Regions from separate parts of the Cellulosilyticum sp. WCF-2 genome, predicted to be linked through region 2. Evidence: a T-box and tRNA genes for the amino acid it is inferred to sense, from the RefSeq annotation. Region 2 holds a T-box; the other regions hold tRNA genes.
What was found. A T-box is a leader RNA that pairs with one kind of tRNA and senses whether it is charged. The one in region 2 lies ahead of EKH84_RS14465 (glycine--tRNA ligase), so its partner is inferred to be a tRNA-Gly.

Region 1 (4,290 bases), 2.3 Mb from region 2:
AGTGCTAGCATTAGGCATAATTTCATATAATGCAGTGACATTATGACCGGCTCCAATTTCACCAGCATCTACAGAATCATTATCAAAATCCTCTTTATTAAGAAGCCTATTTTCATAGCCGATTAATCGATAAGATTCAACTTTATCTGGATTGAAATCAACTTGAATTTTAACATCTTTAGCGATAGTAAATAATGTACCTGTTAGTTGTTCACCTAATACCTTTTTTGCTTCTTGCAAAGAGTCAATATAAGCATAATTGCCATTACCATGATCAGCTAAACTTTCCATTTTATCATCTTTATAATTCCCCATACCTAATCCTAAAACAGATAAAAAAATCCCTTTTTCACGTTTTTTCTCAATAATTCTAATGAGATCAGATTCACTATTAGGACCGACATTAAAATCACCATCAGTTGCTAAAATAACTCTGTTATTACCATCTTTAATAAAGTGTTTTTCAGCTAATTCATAGGCCATGGCAATTCCTTCAGCACCAGCAGTAGAACCACCGGCTTCAAGGGACTCTAAAGCTTCATTAATAAGAGACTCATCATTACCAGCTACACCATCTAGGACAACTCCAGAGGCTCCGGCATATACAACAATAGAAATGCAATCACTTTCCTTAAGATTAGAGGTTAGGATATTAAAGGATTTCTTTAATAAGGGTAGTTTATTGGTATCAGACATAGAACCGGATACATCTAGTAAGAAGACTAAGTTACTAGGTGGAACTTCATCAGGCTGTAGATGTTTCCCTTGTAGTCCAATAAGAAGAAGTTGGCTAGATTCATTCCAAGGACAAGGCATCATTTCTTGGGAAAGTGAAAATGGAATATTGTCTGTAGGTTCAGGATAGATATAGTTAAAGTAATTTATAAGTTCCTCTGTACGAATAGCATCTACAGGAGGTAACTCTTGATTGGTAATAAACCGCCTAACGTTACTGTAGGAAGCTGTATCTACATCGATAGAAAAGGTGGAGAATGTTTCATCTATTGTTTTAATAAAAGGATTTTCTGTAAAGCTGTTATAGCTTTCAGAGTTAAAAACTATAGGAGCTGTTTCTTCGATATCAGCAGTTGCAGACTCAGCAGGTGCAAGATAAGATATAGAAGCATTAGGAGGCTGGCTAGTAGCTGAATGAGAGGAGCAGCCTGTCAGAGAAAGACCTAGAAGTAGAGTAAGTGGTAAATAGGGGGATCTTTGAATATTATTTAGTTTCATAGAAATAATCACCTCTTTTATTAATTAACTTATGATATATTAGACGTAAGTAGACTGAGCATGTTCCAATTATTCTGAAAATATATAAATAAAATTTAAGGAAGTGCTGTTTTTTAAATAGTGGTAAAGATACACTCTTTTAGAGAGAAGCCTTAGAATTGGTTGTTAAATAGGATAGGTTTAATTAGGGTATTTAGTGTAATATGAATAGCAATGCTTTTTTTGTAGCTATATACTGCATGAAAAATAAAAGCGATATTAAAAAAAATAAATAAAGTTGTTGACAGGAGGAGCGGTTTGAGTTATTATATTACTTGTCGCTGGGAAAAGGCGACAACAATTTTTGGCGGCGATGCGATTAGAGGAAACACCCGTTCCCATTCCGAACACGATGGTTAAGCTCTAAACGGCCGATGGTACTTGTCGGGAGACTGACTGGGAGAGTAGGTGGCTGCCAAATTTTTAATTAAAAAAATGGTGATGATAGATTTACTTAGTCGGAACTAAGTAAAAGTAATCTCTCAAAAGCAGAGTTAATTATAAATGAATGCGGGTGTAGTTCAATGGTAGAACTTCAGCCTTCCAAGCTGACTACGTGGGTTCGATTCCCATCACCCGCTCTAACAAGCAAAAAGCCATGAGGATATCTCATGGCTTTTTTGTTTTGCTCTTATTTATGTACTGGGAAAATATCTAGCTAGATTCTACATTAAATAAGGTTTATGAAGATTAGTAATTATTTGGCCAGAGGTATTAAAAGGATATTTATGAATAAAAGTTGATGAACAGGGATTAAAAAGATTCGGCTATATTAGCTTCATTAGTGGTATATGTATTGGAAACAAGATTATTAACAAAATCCCAATCTACTATAAGATGCTTAATAACTTTGGTAGTAGAGTAATTATTTTTATCATTTAATACATGAGTACTAAGAGTCAGATAATTTAGCCCTCCATCTTTGGAACGGTAAAGTTCAGCGGATACATAGTTCACTTTTGCATTAGTAGAATTTAAACGAGAGTAAAGGAATAGAGCATTAGGGTCTTCTTCGATGCTTCTAGACACATCAGCTAAATTAAAATAAGCAAATTTAAAAGTAGTATCATATTTAGTTGCCCATGTGTTATCTTTTTCAACAAAGGGAATATCAATTTCAGAGTGAAAAATAACAGAAAAGCAAAAATAGAAGAGGATAATTTCACCGATCCATATAATCCAGAGAAAAATGCCTGTTATATTACTTCCTTTGGAAAGACCCCACGTTCCCACGCTGTTAACATAGCATATTGTTGACCAGAACTCAGAGGGATTTAAAAGAATATTTTTCATAGTAGAAAAGAAAGGCAGGGATTCACTAGAAGCAAATAGGTTGTAGATATACATAGCCCATTTGATGATAGTAACACCGATAAAACCAATTAAGATAGAAATAGTCCCGAAGATGGGTGAATGCATTTTTAAGACTTTGGCAACCTGACCTACAATACCACCTAGAATCATACCTGCCCCTACAGGTATTAAGAGATTCAAATAAATCAAAGGTATTTTATCCTCTAGCCATAAATAAGGCCAACTTAAAGCAGAACCTATAATTAAGGTGACTAATAAGACGGCTATAAAAGCCAGTGGTGAAAAGGTGTTTTTAACTTTATAATATTTTGTTTCCATTTAAAGCCCCCCAATAATATTTTATCTATTTAATAGTATCATGAGGATGCAAAAAAATCAAAATATTTAAAAATATTTTGATTTTTAGGGGAATATAGAGATTAAAGTAGAATATCTACATAAACACCTTTAAGTAGCTCGTATTCTGTACTAGTAAGTCGTACAGGAAGGGGCATAAGTTGCAGCACAGGATGTGCAATAGCATAAAGACGGTTACATTCTGTACAAGCTAAGGCATGAGGTGGAGAAGGTGGATAGATGTTATAAATATATCCCATACCTAAATCTATATCTTTAGGAGGATGAGCAGTGGTAATATCTAAAAGGATTTCAGCTAAAAGTTGCTCAGCAGTCTTCGGAGGATCTGGATAAGGAGATCTTGTTTTTATTGGTTTAGAAGGAGAGGATTCTTTGGATGAAGATATTATAGGACCAGTATCTTCGGTAGAGTTAACCATTTCAGTTGTCTTATTTATTATTTCAACTTTGTCTATTTCATTTATTGAATCTGCTTCAGGGTTTTCAATTACTTCTTCAGGAAAGCTTAAATAGGAAGTAGTTGAAGTAGGAAGAGCCGAATCATAAAGCTGCTTATTGATATCAGCTAATTCATTAGGGGTTAAATAAGTACGGCTAGAAAAATCTGTAGGAGGAACAAGTCCCTCAGCATGAGCCATAATATGATTACAGGTTTCGCAAGTTAATAGACCTAATTGCTTTAGCTTTTTTTCCCCTAGGAAGTTTGTAAGCTGTTGTAATTTATATTCAAAATGGGACATGATACAGAACCTCCTTAGTTATAATAATATATATATCGTACAATATTATAGGAAGTAAATAGGTATGTAGCATAAATATGAGTCATAATAATAAAAAAGTTTAATTAAATGAAATAATCAAATTATTATTTAGTTATTATACAAATTTAAAAAAGAAAATATATTAGAGTTGAAATATTAGGGAGTTAATAGTAAAATAACATATATATTAATGAGTTGTCGCCAAGTGGTAAGGCACCGGATTCTGATTCCGGCATTCGAAGGTTCGAATCCTTCCAGCTCAGCTAAAGATGGTCTATTAATGATAAAATTGATAGGCTATTTTTTATGCCGGAAAGGCCATGTTGAATGGATAAGAATTGATTATAAGATAAAACAAATAAATTTTAAAAAAGTTTAGGGAGTCCACTTTCTAGTTACATATAAAGTAATGTAAAAATAAAGTTTCAAGCCAGAGTCTTGAAGGCTTAGCTCCTAGTAGGGTGCACCGGCCAAGACTTTAAGAGCTCCTCACTCATTGGTTTAAGCTTTTACAGTTGCTAGCTAAAGCAGTATAAGAGGTTGTAATATACTGAGGAACTATATTATGCCCTTTTATAAGTTAGAT
Region 2 (4,290 bases):
TCCAAGAACGGAATACTGCTTTAATAGCTTCCATCAATTGATGTTCTGGTTCTTGTGGGAATTCCACACCTTTTTCTTCTTTGTAAAGTGCTTTGAAACGAACAACCATTTCTTTAAGGTCGTCTGCATTAAGCTCAGTGTCCATTTGAACACCTTTTTCTTCTTTCATTCTATCTATAATTTTTTCAAAACGAGGTTTTGGAATTTCCATAACAACATCTGAGAACATTTGAATAAAACGGCGATAAGAGTCATATGCAAATCTTGTATTTCCTGTTTTCTTTGCAAGACCTTCTACTGCCACATCATTAAGACCCAAGTTAAGAACAGTGTCCATCATACCAGGCATTGATACACGCGCACCTGAACGTACTGATACAAGTAATGGATTCTCTGTGTCTCCAAATTTCTTACCAGCTAAATCTTCAAGTTTAGCAAGCGCCTCTTTGATTTGAACCATAATAGCATCTGTAAGAGAACCACCGTTTGCATAATACTCTGTACATGCTTCAGTTGTTACTATAAAACCATGTGGAATAGGCAATCCAAGCTGTGTCATCTCTGCAAGGTTAGCACCTTTTCCTCCTAATAGATTCTTATTACCTGCTTCTCCTTCTTGAAACATATAAACCCATTGTTGACTCATTTGTTTCCCTCCTAAATTTTATGCGTCATAAAAAACTTCAAGCTTTAGTTGACTTGGCGGAATCATACTCGCTTGTATTTCTTATTTCTCGTTCATTATAACACAACATTCTGTATTGAATAAAGTATTTTATGTTATATATTTATTTTTATATTTTTCTAATAATTTTTTCATTACTATCAGCTAAAGCTTTTGTGAATTATTTACTTATTTCTTTAGTATCTCACAATTTCTATTTAAAAGAACTTATAAAACAAACCTCATTCAACTTAAGAAATGCCATGGTTTGTCTTATTTTTCTTCTTTTTGCTTTAATTATTTATACACAAATTGCACAAGATAATAAAAAATCAAAAACCTAATTACATCAAAGTGAACGATTCGACTATGATGCTTTGTCATATAGGAGAGATCTGTTTTTCTGATAAAAAAATAGAGAACCTATAAGTCTTGCCCATAAGTTCTCTATCGTTATTCATTATTTTTAATTAAAATGCCATTCTTTCACGGATATATTCTACTAAATCCTCAATAGCTATACGTTCTTGAGCCATAGAGTCACGATCACGTACTGTTACTTTTTGATCCTCCAAAGAATCAAAGTCAAAGGTAATACAGAAAGGTGTACCAATCTCATCTTGTCTTCTATAACGTTTACCAATTGAACCTGCTTCGTCAAATTCCACATTGAATTCTTTTGCAAGAATATCAAATACTTTAACGGCATCCTCAGAAAGTTTCTTAGATAGTGGTAATACTGCTGCTTTAACTGGCGCGAGTGCAGGATGGAATCTAAAGATCGTTCTTGTATCACCATCTTCTAATGTTTCTTCATCATACGCTTCACATAAAAATGCAAGTGTTACACGATCTGCCCCAAGAGATGGCTCAATAACATATGGTAAATACTTTTCATTTGTTGTTGGGTCAAAGTAAGTCATATCTTGTTTTGAGTGTTCTTGATGTTGTTTAAGGTCAAAGTCTGTACGGCTTGCAATACCCCAAAGTTCTCCCCAACCAAATGGGAATTTAAATTCAATATCTGTTGTGGCATTACTATAGTGAGAAAGTTCTTCTGCTGAGTGATCACGAAGTCTCATATTGTTTTCATCTACACCAAGGCTAAGAAGGAAGTTTTTACAGTAGCTTCTCCAGTAATCAAACCATTCAAGTTCTGTACCTGGCTTACAGAAGAATTCCAGTTCCATTTGTTCAAATTCTCTTGTTCTAAAAATAAAGTTACCTGGTGTAATTTCATTTCTAAAAGATTTACCAACTTGGCCAATACCAAATGGTACTTTTTTACGGCTAGTTCTTTGAACATTTTTAAAGTTAACAAAGATTCCTTGTGCTGTCTCTGGTCTTAAGTAAACCACATTTTTAGAGTCTTCTGTTACACCTTGGAATGTCTTAAACATTAGGTTAAATTGACGTATATCTGTGAAGTCATGCGCACCACAACTTGGACATTTAATAGCTTTTTCTTTAATGAAGTTCTGCATTTGTTCATTTGACCAACCATCCACTACTTCTGGTGTACCTTGTTCGTCAAGATAATCTTCAATAATTTTATCTGCTCTAAAACGCTCTTTACAAGCTTTGCAGTCCATAAGAGGATCATTAAATCCACCAACATGACCTGAAGCCACCCATACTTGTGGATTCATAAGAAGTGCACAATCTACCCCTACATTATATGGGCTTTCTTGAATAAACTTCTTCCACCATGCTTTTTTAACATTATTTTTAAATTCAACACCTAGTGGGCCATAATCCCAAGTATTAGCAAGTCCTCCATAAATTTCAGAACCTGGATAAACAAAACCTCTTGATTTTGCTACTGCTACAATTTGTTGCATGTTTTTTTCTACCATGACATTTACCTCCTTAAATGATTCAATCTAGGAATGGACAATATAAAAAACCTTCCATCCCTTAAGCAAGGGACGAAAGGTTATCTTCCGCGGTTCCACCCTTATTGAATGCTTACGCATTCCTCTTTCAAAGTTATCACTCCAAAGCGCCCTTCATAAAAACAGAAACAATTGGCTTCCACTCTCCCAATCTCGCTAAAGCTCTTATTTTTACTACTCCTCTTTTTCATTGTAATAATTGGTATCTACTTTATGTTAAATTTATCAAAAAGCCTCTTAACTGTCAAGTCTATTGCTCTGATATTTTGTAGCTTTTTACTTGTATGACTTTATTCATGATAGATTAGCTTTAAATCGCTACCTGTATCATGAGTAATGATAATCTGTTTCACTTCAGTTTGTACCTGTATCCACTCCCAAAGTGCTGTATAATCACCTGTACTTGTAATAAGCAAATACCCCTCTTCCTCCGTATAAGTTAATTGCTGTGCTTTTAGATACTCTTCTATTGCCTTCAAAAAAGCAGGTTTATCTTTAATCGTAGCTTCCCATACCACTGAGTCTGCTTGACCATCAAGTGCAGCTGATTTAAGGCTCTTTTCTTCTTCTTGAATACCACTGCTTGCTTCATTAGAAACTACTGAAGGCGCAGCTTCAGCCGGTGCTGCTTGCTTTTCAATGCCTCTTGCCATGTCTTCTGCGGCACTTTCCTCTGTACTTTCTGGCATACTATAAGCAGTCATAGGCGCTTCAGAAGTTGCACTACTTTTATTTCCTGTAAAGTGACCTCCAAATGCCATAAATCCTACTAATAATGTAGCTACTAAACCAGCTGGATATTCCCATTTAAAACGCTTCGTTTTAATAGGTATTACTTTTTGTTCCTGTTTCATACGTCTTATTAAATTTTCGTGAAAACCTTTTGGTAACTCAACTTCTTTAGATGATTTAAGTAAGCTTATTATTCCTGTTAATGTTTTATACTCCTCATGGCACGTCTCACATAGGTCAAGGTGTGCCACTATAGCTTTTTCTTCTTCTTCACTTAGCATTCCATCTATATAAAGCGATAATTTTTCCTTACATTCATCACAATTCATGCCGCACACTCCCTTCCTATTTGATATGACGAAAAAATGATTGGTACGGTTCCTTATTTTGCTGTAAAACTTTTTTTAATGCTTGCCTTGCTCTAGCTAATCTAGATTTTACTGTACCTAAGGAAATCTCTAATACTTCTGCTATTTCCTCATAAGAATGTTCTTCTATATCTCTTAACGTAATAATGACCTGATAATCTTCTTTTAATTCCTTTAGACCCAATTGAACAACTTCTTGTAAGGCCTTTTTTTCTACTTTTTCTTCTACACCTTCTTCTTGCTTGGGTGACTCGATCATCCATTCTTCTTCACTAGCTTCATCTTTTTGAAAAAGTGAAATATCTTGACTTCTCTTTTTATTTTTTCTTATTAAATCTAGACATTGATTTGTTCCTATACGATAAAGCCAAGTACTGAATTTGGCTTGTCCTTCAAAATTGGCAATTTGTCTCCATACTTTAATACATACTTCTTGTGCTGCATCATAGGCTTCTTCAGGGTCCTTCAAAAGGTGCAAGCATAAAGCATAGATTTTCTTTTCATATTGGCCAATAAGCATTTCAAAGGCTTCCATATCACCTTTAGCAGCTACTTTAATAAGCTGTTCTTCATTCATATTTTTCACGCTGCAATTCCCCCTTTCATTAATCCTATAACTTCCTACTTATTC
Region 3 (4,290 bases), 1.3 Mb from region 2:
ATGTTGGCTAAAGTGTGTAGAAAAGCGGCTAGAGAAATTGTTGAGCAAGATATAGCTAGTATACAAATAACCCCTAAAAAACTTGGAGAGTATTTAGGAAGCTCTAGTTTCGATTATGAACTTAAGAATAAGGAACCCGAAGTAGGTATTGTAAGGGGACTAGCTTGGACTAGCGTTGGTGGAGATACATTATCTATTGAAGTTAATTGTATGCCTGGTAAAGGGCAGCTTGAACTCACAGGACAGATGGGAAATGTAATGAAGGAGTCTGCCAAGGCAGCTATGAGCTATATTCGTTCTAAAGTGAATGAACTAGGTATAGCAGAAGATTTTTATGTAAAAAATGATTTACATATCCACATTCCTGAAGGCGCAGTACCTAAAGATGGACCATCAGCAGGAATTACCATGGCTACAGCGATGATTTCAGCACTGACAAATAAGCCGGTTAAAGCTGATTTAGCAATGACAGGAGAAATTACAATCAGAGGTAGAGTTGTACCTATTGGTGGGTTAAAAGAGAAATTATTAGCAGCAAAACGTGCAAAGATTAAGCATGTTATTGTGCCAGACCAAAACAAAAAGAATGTAGAAGAGCTAGAAAATCATATTGTAGAAGGTTTGAAAATTAGTTTTGTTCATACAATGGATGAAGTGCTACAATATGTTTTTGCATAAGCTTATAGGAGAAATCAAATGAATGTAACAAAAGCAGAAATGATTATAACAGCGGGACTTTCGTCTCAATTTCCAGTACATGATATGCCAGAGATTGCCTTTGCAGGTAAATCTAATGTAGGAAAATCTTCATTGTTAAATGCTATGCTTAACCGTAAAGCATTAGCAAGAACAAGTTCACAACCAGGAAAAACACAGACCATTAATTTTTATAATGTGCAAGATACGTATATGTTTGTAGATTTGCCTGGATATGGATATGCAAAAGTCTCTAAGACAGATAGAGAACGTTGGGGAAAACTCATTGAAGGTTATTTAGAAAAAAGAGAACAATTAAAGAAGATCATTTTATTAATTGATATTAGACATGAGGTAGGCAATAATGATAAAATGATGTATGACTGGATTAAGCATTACCATAATGAAGTGATTGTAGTAGCCACTAAGATGGATAAGATTAAAAGAAGCCAAGTTCAAAAGCACCTATCTATGATTAGAAAAGGTCTTAACTTAATGCCAGAAGATAAATTAGTAGGCTTTTCTTCAGAAACAAAGCAAGGGAAAGAAGAACTCTGGAAGATTATTGAGGAAATCCAAGAGATGAACTAGCAAAGAGTTACTAGAGATTTATAATGGGGGGATAATCATGAATAAATCTGATAAATATTATTTAAAGCAAGGCAAGCTTGAATTATCTATGCTAGATGATGATGATGATGAAATTGAACTACGTAACTCTCTTCAGACAACTCCAAAGAAAGATTTATTTGCAGACTTAGAATTTCCACATACTAAAAGAATTAGAGAAAATCGTACAAAGTCGGTACGTGCAAAAGAGCCTAAGCTTAAGGTAACACAGGATATTTATAATACCTTACATACCATGGGACAGTTCTTAACTAAGACCGATGAAGGAGAGGCAGAGGAAGTAAAGCAGGTACCACCTAGAAAACCAATAAATGCTGCAAAAGCACAAAAATTAGAGCAAATTGCCAGTACTTTAAAAATACAAGAAATAGAATTACCGCCTAGAACTATTAATAGGGACCAAGTAATAGAAGCAGTAGAAAATAAAGAAGGTATTCCTTTTGAAAGTATACCTATAGACAAACAAAAAGAAGAAATTACAGGAATCTTACCAAATAGGGAAGTTATTGCAAATAAGGATCAAGAGACCATTAACACATTACAAGAAGAAATAGCTGCTGAGATTAATGAACTTTTAGCGGAAGAAAAAGAATTAGAAGGTTATCAGGAAGCAATAACAGAGGTAGTAGTAGAAAATGTACTAAATGAAGAAGAGCTTGCTAACAGTAAAGAAGTAGAAGCAAGAGCGAAGCCAATGACGGTAGTATCAGCTATTGAAAAAGAGGTACAGCAAGTTTACTATGGGGCAAATCATTTAGAAGACAATAAAGTATTCCTTGAACAAAAAGAAGAAGATCCTAATAAAGATCTAAAGCAGAGTCATATTGATGAGGTTCTTAAAACTTTTTTTGGAAATGTAACACCTCGATATACTTATGCAAAAGAATTAAAAAGGCATATAGATAAACAAATAGCGGCAATTGAGAATTATGAATAAAAATAGTGTGTTTTCAGATTTAAATAGGTTGACACTAAAATTAAAATATGATAATATAATCTTCGTCGGATAACAAGACGATGGAGATTATGCGCGAATGGCTCAGTTGGTAGAGCATCTCCTTGCCAAGGAGAGGGTCGCGGGTTCGAGTCCCGTTTCGCGCTCTTACGGGGTGTGGCTCAGTTTGGCTAGAGCGCCTGATTTGGGATCAGGAGGCCGCAGGTTCGAGTCCTGTCACCCCGATTTTTATTGAATAAGCCAATTAAAAATAATCCTTTGAAGCCCATTGTAGTTGATGCTCAGAGGTTTTTTATTTTTTGCCTTTTCTTCTAAAATAAAGATAAAATCTTACTAAAAGTAATAGGGTTTAATTTAATATTGAGTATGATAACAGAAACGTATAAATAAAGTATGGTTGATAGAAAAAAGCAAAATAAAAGAGTAGCTAAGGGAATAACTTAGCTACTCTTTTATTTTGAAAGCAATTGCAGAATTTCACCATAAAGTTCAGTGGCATTTGTCTTCCACTTGTTACAGAGTTCAATAGCTTGTTTCTTAGAGCCAACACTTATATTTAAATCAATGAGTGTTGAGTGATTTTCTGTCACCTTACAATGAACCATATAATCATTGGTTTTATTAGGAGTATATTCAGCATGAATATCTAATTCACTTTTGAATTTTCTCCAGTTGTTTTCTATAAATAGATCTAACTCTTTTCTTATGAATTCAGGAATACGGGAAGCGAAAAATTCTAAAGCCTCTTCTCCCTTAGAACTAATCTCAAAGTAAGATGCATTACTTTGTTTGGAGATGGTAATAAACTTAGAAGTTTCTAACTCAGTTAAGTATTGCTGAAGCGAAAAGTAGTCTGTGTAGCCTCTTTCAAGAATTATTTGTGTCATTTGAGATAAAGAAAGAGGCATTTTTACTTGCGATAAAAGATAGAGTACGATGAGTTTATTGACTGTAAAGTCTTCATGATTAATATTCACAACTTGCCTCCTCACACTTTTTACTATTATTGTATCTTAAAAGTGGGGTAAACTCAATATTTGTTTAAATATTTACCTTGATAGATGTCATGCTTATTCAAGTAGCGTGTAATACCATTAAGGACATGACGCTTATTTTTAGTCCAAAGAGGACCAATTAGATGTTCTTTGGGACCATCTCCTGTTAAGCGGTGAATAACAAAGTCGGGAGGTAACAAGGTAATAATATCACCTAAAAGCGCTATATACTCTTCTTCTGTCAGAAGTGGAAAAGGATGAGCTTCGTAATAGTGGCCTAAGGGGGAATTATCTAAAATATGCAGCATATGCAGCTTAATACCTTGCAATGGTAAATGACATAGATATCTAGCAGAAGCTAGCATATCGGATTTGGTCTCATGAGGAAGCCCTAAAATAAGATGGACAACAGTTTCTATAGAATAAGTAGCTAGTTTTTGAACGACTGTATAAAATATGTCTAAAGAATAACCTCGGTTAATGAGCTTAGCAGTGGGTTCATGAATAGTTTGTAAGCCCAGTTCAACCCATAGATGTGTACGCGTACTTAGTTCACCTAGATAAGCAATGATTTCGTCAGTTAAGCAATCTGGTCTAGTGGCAATAGCAAGTCCAACGACACCAGGAAAAGCAAGGGCTTCTTCATATTTTTGCTTAAGCTCCTCTAAAGGTGCATAGGTATTAGTAAAAGCCTGGAAATAAGCAATATATTTCGTGGCATTTCCCCATTTAGCTGAAAGTAATCCAGTAGCCATAGAAAGTTGTTTGGTAATATAATGTTCATCTGAAAAAGTAAAGTCACCACTACCACGTTCGCTACAAAATAAGCAGCCTTTAGAAGAAATACGACCATCTCTATTAGGACAAGTAAAACCACCATCTATGGAAAGTTTAATCACCTTAGTACCATGTTTTTCTCGTAAAAAGGTATTAAGAGTTCTATAACGTTGTTTTTGCATAAAATCTCCTTACTTAAGTAAAAATAACAAAAAAGATAATATAAGTTTATGACTT

Region 1: it encodes a tRNA-Gly, which carries the amino acid that the T-box ahead of EKH84_RS14465 (glycine--tRNA ligase) is inferred to sense. The anticodon was not compared.
Region 3: it encodes a tRNA-Gly, which carries the amino acid that the T-box ahead of EKH84_RS14465 (glycine--tRNA ligase) is inferred to sense. The anticodon was not compared.

Annotation. Positions count from the first base shown of each region.
Region 1 is NZ_CP034675.1:750,805-755,094, forward strand. It holds gene EKH84_RS03270 (vWA domain-containing protein) at 1-1,233, opposite strand, end outside; rRNA gene rrf (5S ribosomal RNA) at 1,576-1,693, shown strand; tRNA gene EKH84_RS03280 (tRNA-Gly) at 1,783-1,853, shown strand; gene EKH84_RS03285 (hypothetical protein) at 2,026-2,904, opposite strand; gene EKH84_RS03290 (hypothetical protein) at 3,006-3,683, opposite strand; tRNA gene EKH84_RS03295 (tRNA-Gln) at 3,896-3,967, shown strand.
Region 2 is NZ_CP034675.1:3,229,124-3,233,413, forward strand. It holds gene ppdK (pyruvate, phosphate dikinase) at 1-646, opposite strand, end outside; gene EKH84_RS14465 (glycine--tRNA ligase) at 1,135-2,520, opposite strand; T-box leader at 2,586-2,759, opposite strand; gene EKH84_RS14470 (anti-sigma factor family protein) at 2,850-3,620, opposite strand; gene EKH84_RS14475 (RNA polymerase sigma factor) at 3,637-4,236, opposite strand.
Region 3 is NZ_CP034675.1:1,907,221-1,911,510, forward strand. It holds gene lon (endopeptidase La) at 1-678, shown strand, start outside; gene yihA (ribosome biogenesis GTP-binding protein YihA/YsxC) at 697-1,287, shown strand; gene EKH84_RS08430 (hypothetical protein) at 1,325-2,263, shown strand; tRNA gene EKH84_RS08435 (tRNA-Gly) at 2,355-2,427, shown strand; tRNA gene EKH84_RS08440 (tRNA-Pro) at 2,432-2,506, shown strand; gene EKH84_RS08445 (DUF4364 family protein) at 2,734-3,258, opposite strand; gene EKH84_RS08450 (TIGR01212 family radical SAM protein) at 3,312-4,235, opposite strand.